Regions from separate parts of the Streptomyces sp. NPDC093252 genome, predicted to be linked through region 3. Evidence: predicted binding sites of a transcription regulator. Region 3 holds the regulator's gene; each other region holds the start of a gene.
What was found. Region 3 encodes HrcA, which represses chaperone genes, less so after heat shock. Its sites were predicted from a motif close to TTNGCACTCNGNNNNNCNGAGTGCNAA; they were not measured.
Positions count from the first base shown of each region.

Region 1: a site for HrcA is predicted at 1,083-1,109, ahead of groES (co-chaperone GroES). Genes of this name have one in related genera too.
Region 2: a site for HrcA is predicted at 1,524-1,550, ahead of groL (chaperonin GroEL). Genes of this name have one in related genera too.

Region 1 is NZ_JBFBEM010000005.1:243,129-246,380, reverse strand. Features, by position in the region: gene AB0O01_RS12595 (polysaccharide deacetylase family protein) at 1-260, shown strand, start outside; gene AB0O01_RS12590 (polysaccharide deacetylase family protein) at 257-1,039, shown strand; gene groES (co-chaperone GroES) at 1,208-1,516, shown strand; gene groL (chaperonin GroEL) at 1,642-3,252, shown strand, end outside.
Region 2 is NZ_JBFBEM010000003.1:486,581-489,832, forward strand. Features, by position in the region: gene groL (chaperonin GroEL) at 1-1,362, opposite strand, end outside; gene AB0O01_RS08220 (cold-shock protein) at 1,679-1,882, opposite strand; gene AB0O01_RS08225 (MoaD/ThiS family protein) at 2,272-2,550, opposite strand; gene thrC (threonine synthase) at 2,644-3,252, opposite strand, start outside.
Region 3 is NZ_JBFBEM010000002.1:405,685-408,936, reverse strand. Features, by position in the region: gene AB0O01_RS05015 (DUF3097 domain-containing protein) at 1-394, opposite strand, end outside; gene AB0O01_RS05010 (MBL fold metallo-hydrolase) at 437-1,168, opposite strand; gene hrcA (heat-inducible transcriptional repressor HrcA) at 1,385-2,401, shown strand; gene dnaJ (molecular chaperone DnaJ) at 2,402-3,252, shown strand, end outside.

The DNA of each region.
Region 1 (3,252 bases), on a different contig from region 3:
TCGGCAACTACAACAAGGACACCCTGGTCGCCGCCAAGGCGTGCGGGATCAGCTACGCGCCCCTGTGGAGCGAGGAGGTGTTCGTCGACCGCTGGGAGTACCGCGAGTGGGACCGCGATCTGCACCCCGGTGACATCGTCCTCAGCCACTTCCGGGGCACCGACGACTGGGAGGGCACCATGCCCGACATGATCAGGGTCTTCCTCGACAAGGTCACCGAGAAGGGCTACGCGGTCGCCCGCCTGGAGGACTACCTGTGAGGCACCGGCTGCTGGCCGCCGCGCTGCTGCTGCTGACCGTCTCGGCGGCCGGCTGCGGCCGGGGCCCCGGCCCGTCGGCCTGGGTGGAGTCGGCGGGCGGCGGCGGCGCGGGCACGGACGCCGCGGCCCCCGGAAACACCCCCCACGCCACCCGGTCCCCCGGGTCCCCCGGGTCCCCCGCGGTGCTGTCCCGCATCCCGACCCGGGACAAGGTGGTCTTCCTGACCTACGACGACGGCGCGGAGCGCGACCCGCGGTTCGTGGAGATGGTGCGGGAGCGGCGGCTGCCGGTCAGCCTGTTCCTGACGGACAGTGTGGCGGGCCCGGGGTACGGCCACTTCGCCCGCCTCCGCGCGGTCGGCGCCACCCTCCAGAACCACACCCTGGACCACGCCGCCCTGCGCGGCATGCCGTACGCCGGCCAGCGCGCCGAGATCTGCGGCCAGCAGAACAAGCTGAAATCCCGCTTCGGCATCCGCCCCGCCCTGCTGCGCCCGCCCTACGGCATGTACGACGGGACGACGCTCAGGGCGGCGCGGGACTGCGGCGTGACGGCGCTGATCCTCTGGCGGGTGACGGCGACCGACACCGACACCCACTTCACCGAGGGCCCGCACCGGCTGCTGCCCGGCGACATCATCTCCGTCACCCCCGACGAGACCCCGGGTCCGACCCTGGTCGCCCGCACCACCAGACTCCTCAAGGAGATCGAGGAGCAGGGGCTGCGGGTGGGCCGCCTGGAGGACTACGTCCGACCGGCTTCCGGCACCACGAATTAGCAGTCCGCTTGACCGAGTGCTAATCGCGGTCATAGTCTCGGGTCTGGCACTCCCCCCTGGAGAGTGCCAATACGCGACGGGCAGGTCCGGCACCCGCGACGACGGATCCACCTGGTCGCCACCTCAGACAGTTAACCCCGTGAGATCTCCGAAGGGGGAGGTCGGATCGTGACGACCGCCAGCTCCAAGGTTGCCATCAAGCCGCTTGAGGACCGCATCGTGGTCCAGCCGCTCGACGCCGAGCAGACCACGGCCTCCGGCCTGGTCATCCCGGACACCGCGAAGGAGAAGCCCCAGGAGGGCGTCGTCCTCGCCGTCGGTCCGGGCCGCTTCGAGAACGGCGAGCGCCTGCCGCTCGACGTCAAGACCGGCGACATCGTGCTGTACAGCAAGTACGGCGGCACCGAGGTGAAGTACAACGGCGAGGAGTACCTCGTCCTCTCGGCCCGCGACGTGCTCGCGATCATCGAGAAGTAGTTCCACCTCGTTCAGCTCAGAAGTTCTCCACTGCGCCCCTGGCAGCCCCCGCGACCATCACTCGACAGGGCGCCCGGGGCGCAGTGCCTTTTCCACCCCAGATTTCCGAGAGGGCTCACGCTGTCATGGCGAAGATCCTGAAGTTCGACGAGGACGCCCGTCGCGCCCTTGAGCGCGGCGTCAACAAGCTGGCCGACACGGTCAAGGTGACGATCGGCCCCAAGGGCCGCAACGTCGTCATCGACAAGAAGTTCGGCGCCCCCACCATCACCAACGACGGCGTGACCATCGCCCGCGAGGTCGAGGTCGAGGACCCGTACGAGAACCTCGGCGCGCAGTTGGTGAAGGAGGTGGCGACCAAGACCAACGACATCGCGGGTGACGGCACCACCACCGCCACCGTGCTGGCCCAGGCCCTGGTCCGCGAGGGCCTGAAGAACGTCGCCGCGGGTGCCTCCCCGGCCGCCCTGAAGAAGGGCATCGACGCGGCCGTCGCCGCCGTCTCCGCCGATCTGCTGGCGACCGCCCGGCCGATCGAGGAGAAGTCCGACATCGCCGCCGTGGCCGCGCTGTCCGCGCAGGACCAGCAGGTCGGCGAGCTGATCGCCGAGGCGATGGACAAGGTCGGCAAGGATGGTGTCATCACCGTCGAGGAGTCCAACACCTTCGGTCTGGAGCTGGACTTCACCGAGGGCATGGCCTTCGACAAGGGCTACCTGTCCCCGTACTTCGTGACGGACCAGGAGCGGATGGAAGCGGTCCTGGAGGACCCGTACATCCTGATCCACCAGGGCAAGATCGGTGCCATCGCCGACCTGCTGCCGCTGCTGGAGAAGATCATCCAGTCCAACGCCTCCAAGCCGCTGCTGATCATCGCCGAGGACGTCGAGGGCGAGGCGCTCTCCACCCTCGTCGTCAACAAGATCCGCGGCACCTTCAACGCCACCGCGGTGAAGGCCCCCGGCTTCGGCGACCGCCGCAAGGCGATGCTCCAGGACATGGCCGTCCTGACCGGTGCCACCGTCATCTCCGAGGAGGTCGGCCTCAAGCTCGACCAGGTCGGCACCGACATCCTCGGCACCGCCCGCCGCGTCACCGTCACCAAGGACGACACCACGATCGTCGACGGCGCCGGTGAGAAGTCCGAGGTCGAGGGCCGGATCGCGCAGATCAAGGCCGAGATCGAGAACACCGACTCCGACTGGGACCGCGAGAAGCTCCAGGAGCGCCTCGCGAAGCTGGCCGGCGGCGTGTGCGTGATCAAGGTCGGCGCCGCCACCGAGGTGGAGCTGAAGGAGAAGAAGCACCGTCTGGAGGACGCCATCTCCGCGACCCGCGCCGCGGTCGAGGAGGGCATCGTCTCCGGCGGTGGCTCCGCCCTCGTCCACGCCGTGAAGGTCCTGGAGGACAACCTCGGCAAGACCGGCGACGAGGCCACCGGCGTCACCGTGGTCCGCAAGGCCGCCGTCGAGCCGCTGCGCTGGATCGCCGAGAACGCCGGCCTGGAGGGCTACGTCATCACCTCCAAGGTCGCCGAGCTGGAGAAGGGCCAGGGCTTCAACGCCGCCACCGGCGAGTACGGCGACCTGGTCAAGGCCGGCGTCATCGACCCGGTCAAGGTCACCCGCTCCGCCCTGGAGAACGCGGCGTCCATCGCCTCCCTCCTCCTGACGACCGAGACCCTGGTCGTCGAGAAGAAGGAAGAGGAGGAGGCCCCGGCGGGCGGCCACTCCCAC
Region 2 (3,252 bases), on a different contig from region 3:
GTTGACGGAGATCTGCTTCAGCGGAGCCTCCAGCGCGAGCTTGACCGCAGCCGCGCCGGTCGCCTCGTCACCCTCCAGCTCCAGCTTCTCGAAGACCGAGGAAGCCTGGAGCAGCGCCACGCCACCACCGGCGACGATGCCCTCCTCGACGGCCGCCTTGGCGTTGCGCACGGCGTCCTCGATGCGGTGCTTGCGCTCCTTCAGCTCGACCTCGGTCGCGGCACCGGCCTTGATGACGGCCACGCCGCCCGCGAGCTTCGCCAGGCGCTCCTGGAGCTTCTCGCGGTCGTAGTCGGAGTCGGAGTTCTCGATCTCGGCGCGGATCTGGTTGACCCGGCCGGCGACCTGGTCCGAGGACCCGGCGCCGTCGACGATCGTGGTCTCGTCCTTGGTGATGACGACCTTGCGGGCCCGGCCGAGCAGGTCCAGGGTCGTGTTCTCCAGCTTGAGGCCGACCTCCTCGGAGATCACCTCGCCGCCGGTGAGGATGGCGATGTCGTTCAGCATCGCCTTGCGGCGGTCACCGAAGCCCGGGGCCTTGACGGCGACGGACTTGAAGGTGCCGCGGATCTTGTTGACGACCAGGGTCGACAGGGCCTCGCCCTCGACGTCCTCGGCGATGATCAGCAGCGGCTTGCCCGACTGCATGACCTTCTCCAGGAGCGGGAGCAGGTCCTTGACGTTGGAGATCTTGGAGTTCGCGATGAGGATGTACGGGTCCTCCAGCGACGCCTCCATGCGCTCCATGTCGGTGGCGAAGTAGGCGGAGATGTAGCCCTTGTCGAAGCGCATGCCCTCCGTCAGTTCGAGCTCCAGACCGAAGGTCTGGGACTCCTCGACGGTGATGACGCCTTCCTTGCCGACCTTGTCCATGGCCTCGGCGATCAGCTCGCCGATCTGGGTGTCGGCGGCGGAGATGGAGGCGGTGGAGGCGATCTGCTCCTTGGTCTCGACCTCCTTGGCCTGGTCGAGCAGCGCACCGGAGACGGCCTCGACGGCCTTCTCGATACCGCGCTTGAGGGCCATCGGGTTGGCGCCCGCGGCGACGTTCCGCAGACCCTCCTTGACCAGCGCCTGGGCCAGGACCGTAGCCGTCGTCGTGCCGTCACCGGCGACGTCGTCCGTCTTCTTGGCTACTTCCTTGACCAGCTCGGCGCCGATCTTCTCGTACGGGTCTTCGAGCTCGATCTCCTTGGCGATGGAGACACCATCGTTGGTGATCGTGGGGGCGCCCCACTTCTTCTCAAGGACGACGTTGCGGCCCTTGGGGCCGAGGGTGACCTTGACGGCGTCGGCGAGCTGGTTCATACCGCGCTCAAGGCCGCGCCGCGCCTCCTCGTCGAACGCGATGATCTTGGCCATGTGAAGTGGTCCCTCCAGGACTGGGGGTGATTCTTCGGACCGCGCCCGCGCCCGCGACGGACGGCTCGCTCACCTCGTGGATCCTTGCCCCACCCGGCTTGCGGCCTCACCGACCCGGTCCTTCGTTGTCACTCTCACCTTCAGAGTGCTAACGCCAATGATTAGCACTCGCCCTAGGAGAGTGCAAGCGCCTGCCGTGATCCACCGCCCCGGGACGGGCCCTCCCCGGGCCTGTCCCGCCCCCTCCGGGACGGCCCCCGGGCAGCCGGAAGGGCCCGCACCCAGGTGGGTGCGGGCCCTTCCGAATCAGAAACGTTCAGGCGGTGACGCGAACCATATCGGCCTGCGGGCCCTTCTGGCCCTGCGAGATCTCGAACTCGACCCGCTGGCCCTCTTCCAGGGTGCGGTATCCGTCCATCTGAATGGCGCTGTAATGGACGAAGACGTCCGCACCACCGTCGACCGCGATGAAGCCGTACCCCTTCTCCGCGTTGAACCACTTGACGGTGCCCTGAGCCATGCCTAACTCCCCTATTACTGGCCCTTGCACAGATCCACACTTCGCGGATCCGGGTCATACCTCGCACCCCGATGGGTTGGGGGCGTGCGCCGGAACGCGTCGACCGCGGCCGAATGTATCTGCCCAACTGCCCTCTGCAACAGGTCAATCGGACGAGAAATCCAGGCAGGACCGGTCGGGAATTTCTGGAGAATTCCCCAGAGTTCGGGGCAAGTCGGGCCCGACAAAGAGAACTAAAGACGCAAAGAAGCCACACACTTTGGCTACTTCTCATCGCTGCTTCGGAAACGGGAACGGCAGCGGTTCCCCAACTCTACCGCGCCTAACCATGCAGAATTGCCCCCTCCGTTTCTCTCACGGAGGGGGCAATGGAAAGAACCGTGCGTAACTCAGCAGCCGCCGGCCACGGCGGGGATGATCGAGACCCCGGCACCGTCGGGCGTGGCCGTCTCCAGCCCCTGCTCGAAGCGCACATCGTCATCATTGACGTACACATTCACGAACCGCCGCAACTTGCCCTGATCATCCAGAACCCGGGCGGCGATCCCGGTGTGCTTGGCCTCGAGGTCGGCGATGACCTCTCCGAGGTTGGTCCCCTCGGCGGCGACTTCGGCCTGCCCACCGGTGTAGGTACGCAGAATGGTCGGGATACGAACGGTGACGCTCACTTCAAACCTCCGGTCAGACAAACGCCCCAGGGGCGCGGGGAACTGCGCGACCGGCCCCCACCGGGCCCGCAGACGAACAACAAATCCAAACGGTCAGACAAGCCCCGCGTCGCGGAACGACTCCAGACTCGGCCGGATCGTCGCCGTGAGCCCCGCGTCCGCCACCGCGTCCAGCGTCTTCAGCCCGTCCCCGGTATTGAGGACCACCGTGGTCAGCGAGGGATCCAGCACCCCGCTCTCCACCAGCTTCTTCGTCACCCCCACGGTCACCCCGCCCGCCGTCTCGGCGAAGATCCCCTCCGTCCGGGCCAGCAGCCGGATGGCCTCCACCACCTGTGCGTCGGTGACGTCCTCCACCGCTCCCCCGGTCCGCCGCGCGATGTCCAGCACATACGGGCCGTCCGCCGGGTTGCCGATGGCCAGCGACTTGGCGATGGTGTTCGGCTTCTGCGGGCGCACTACGTCGTGCCCGGCCTTGAACGCGGCCGACACCGGCGAGCAGCCCTCGGCCTGGGCGCCGAAGATCTTGTACGGGCGGTCCTCGACCAGCCCGAGCGCGATCAGCTCCTTCAGCCCCTTGTCGATCTTGGTGAGCTGGGAGCCGGAGGCGATCGGCACCACGATCTGGTCGGGCAGCCGCCACCCGAGCTGCTCGCAGATCTCGTACGCCAGGGTCTTGGAGCCCTCGGCGTAGTACGGCCG
Region 3 (3,252 bases):
TCCGCAGATCGTCGCCCCACACCTTCTCGACCAGCTCGGCGTCGTGCCGCCCCTCGACATAGATACGGCCCGCACGGGCCACCCGCGCGCGGGCGCCCGGTACGGCGACCGAGCCGGAGGCGGTGCGGGCGGGCCGCACCGGGCCCGCGCCGGACGGCGGCCGGACCAGCGTGACCACCCGGCCCTCCAGCAGAAAGCCCCGCGGCTCCAGCGGGAACACCCGGTGCTTGCCGAAGCGGTCCTCCAGCGTCACCGTCCCCGCCTCGCAGCGGATCACCGCCCCGCAGAAACCGGTACCGGGCTCCTCCACCACGAGACCGGGCTCCGCCGGAACCTCGGGCACGGGCTTCTGCTTCTTCCACGGCGGGGTGAGATCCGGAGAGTACGGGCGCATTCGGATGACGATAGTTCCGGACCCGGGGAAGCCGCAGCCGGGTCAGGGCGACACGCCGAAACGCTCCGCCAGCGCCTCCCGCTGCTCCCGCACGAACCCCGCCCCCACCACCGCCCCGTGACCGGGCACATACAGGGCGTCCTCCCCGCCCAGCGCCAGCAGCCGGTCCAGCGCCGCCGCCCACCGTCCCGGCACCGCGTCCGGCCCCGCCTGCGGAGGCCCGGACTCCTCGACCAGGTCACCGCAGAACACCACCGCCGGATCACCCGGCACCAGCACCGCCAGATCGCAGCCGGTGTGCCCGGGACCGGCGTTCACCAGCAGCACCCGGGTACCGCCGCCCAGGTCGACCGCCCGCTCGCCGGTGATCTCCCGGGTGGGCCCGGACAGCAGGGCGGCGGCCCGTGCCGCGTCCGCCTCCGGCAGCCCGTGGCGCACCGCGTCCGCCCGCAGTTCCTCCCGCGCCTCCGCGCCGGTCAGCGCCGCCGCCAGCCCGGCCGCGCCGAACACCTCGGCCTCCCCGAACGCCGCCATGCCGAACACGTGGTCGAAGTGGGCGTGGGTGAGGGCGAGATGGGTCACCGGCCCGCCCGCCAGCCGCTCCGCCCCCTCCCGCAGTGCGGCCCCTTCCCCCGCGCTCGACCCCGCGTCGATCAGCAGCGCGGCGCCCTCCCCGCGCACCAGCCCCACCGTGCAGTCCCAGCCCGGCAGCCGGCACCGTCCGACACCGGACCGCAGCCGTTCCCAGCCCAGCTCTTCCCAAGTGACCGTCATACGGCGACGCTAGCGGTACGCCCCGCCCCGCCCCGTGCCTGCCCGCCCGGCCACCCCGTACGGCCCGTAGGGACCGGTCTTGCCCGGCCCGCACCCCACCGCCGTACACTGGGCCGGGCAGGGTTGGCACTCGATGGTGCCGAGTGCCAGGGACAGCACCGGGGTAGACGGTGATGGACGGGGAGCGGGACGACAGCCGCAGGAGGTGTGCGCGGGATGCTCAGTGAACGAAGGCTCCAGGTGCTGCGCGCCATCGTCCAGGACTACGTCGGCACCGAGGAGCCCGTCGGCTCCAAGGCGCTCACCGAGCGGCACAACCTGGGCGTCTCCCCGGCCACCGTGCGCAACGACATGGCGGCGCTGGAGGACGAGGGCTTCATCGCGCAGCCGCACACCTCCGCCGGGCGCATCCCGACCGACAAGGGCTACCGGCTCTTCGTCGACAAGCTCGCCGAGGTCAAGCCGATGTCCGGCGCCGAGCGCCGCGCCATCCACAGCTTCCTGGACGGCGCCGTCGACCTGGACGACGTCGTGGGGCGCACGGTACGGCTGCTCGCCCAGCTCACCCGGCAGGTCGCCGTCGTCCAGTACCCCTCGCTGACCCGGTCCACGGTCCGCCATGTCGAACTGCTGGCGCTGGCGCCCGCGCGCGTGATGCTGGTCCTGATCACCGACACCGGCCGGGTCGAGCAGCGGCTCGTGGACTGCCCGGCGCCGTTCGGCGAGGCGTCGCTCGCGGATCTGCGGGCCCGGCTCAACAGCAGGGTGGCCGGCCGCCGCTTCCCGGATGTGCCGACCCTCGTCCAGGATCTGCCCGAGAGCTTCGAAGCCGAGGACCGGGGTACGGTCCAGACGGTACTCTCCACACTCCTGGAGACGCTGGTCGAGCAGACCGAGGAGCGCCTGATGATCGGCGGCACGGCCAATCTCACCCGCTTCGGACATGATTTCCCCCTCACCATCCGCCCCGTCCTGGAGGCGCTGGAGGAACAGGTCGTCCTCCTCAAACTGCTGGGCGAGGGGATGGATTCGGGCATGACCGTGCGGATCGGTCATGAGAACGCCCATGAGGGACTCAACTCCACCTCCGTCGTGTCGGTGGGCTACGGTTCGGGCGGCGAGGCGGTTGCCAAGCTCGGCGTGGTCGGACCGACCCGCATGGATTACCCGGGAACGATGGGAGCGGTACGCGCAGTGGCACGGTACGTCGGACAGATCCTGGCGGAGTCGTAAGTGGCCACGGACTACTACGCCGTTCTCGGCGTGCGCCGCGACGCGTCGCAGGAAGAGATCAAGAAGGCGTTCCGGCGGCTCGCACGCGAGCTGCACCCGGACGTCAACCCGGACCCGAAGACCCAGGAGCGGTTCAAGGAGATCAACGCCGCTTACGAGGTGCTCTCCGACCCGCAGAAGAAGCAGGTCTACGACCTCGGCGGCGACCCCCTCTCGCAGGCGGGCGCCGGTGCGGGCGCGGGCTTCGGCGCGGGCGGCTTCGGCAACTTCTCGGACATCATGGACGCGTTCTTCGGCACGGCGTCGCAGCGCGGACCGCGCTCGCGCACCCGCCGCGGCCAGGACGCCATGATCCGGATCGAGATCGAGCTGGACGAGGCCGCCTTCGGCACGACCAAGGACATCCAGGTCGACACCGCGATCGTCTGCTCCACCTGCAACGGCGAGGGCGCCGCCCCCGGCACCACCGCGCAGACCTGTGACATGTGCCGCGGCCGGGGCGAGGTCTCCCAGGTAACCCGGTCCTTCCTGGGCCAGGTCATGACCTCCCGCCCCTGCCCCCAGTGCCAGGGCTTCGGCACGGTCGTGCCGACCCCCTGCCCGGAGTGCGCGGGCGACGGCCGGGTCCGCTCCCGGCGCACCCTCACCGTGAAGATCCCGGCCGGTGTCGACAACGGCACCCGCATCCAGCTCGCCGGAGAGGGCGAGGTCGGCCCCGGCGGCGGCCCCGCCGGAGACCTCTACGTCGAGATCCACGAACTGCCGCACTCGGTCTTCCAGCGCCGCGGCGACGATCTGCACTGCACGGTCACCATCCCCATGACCGCGGCCTCCCTCGGCACCAAGGTGCC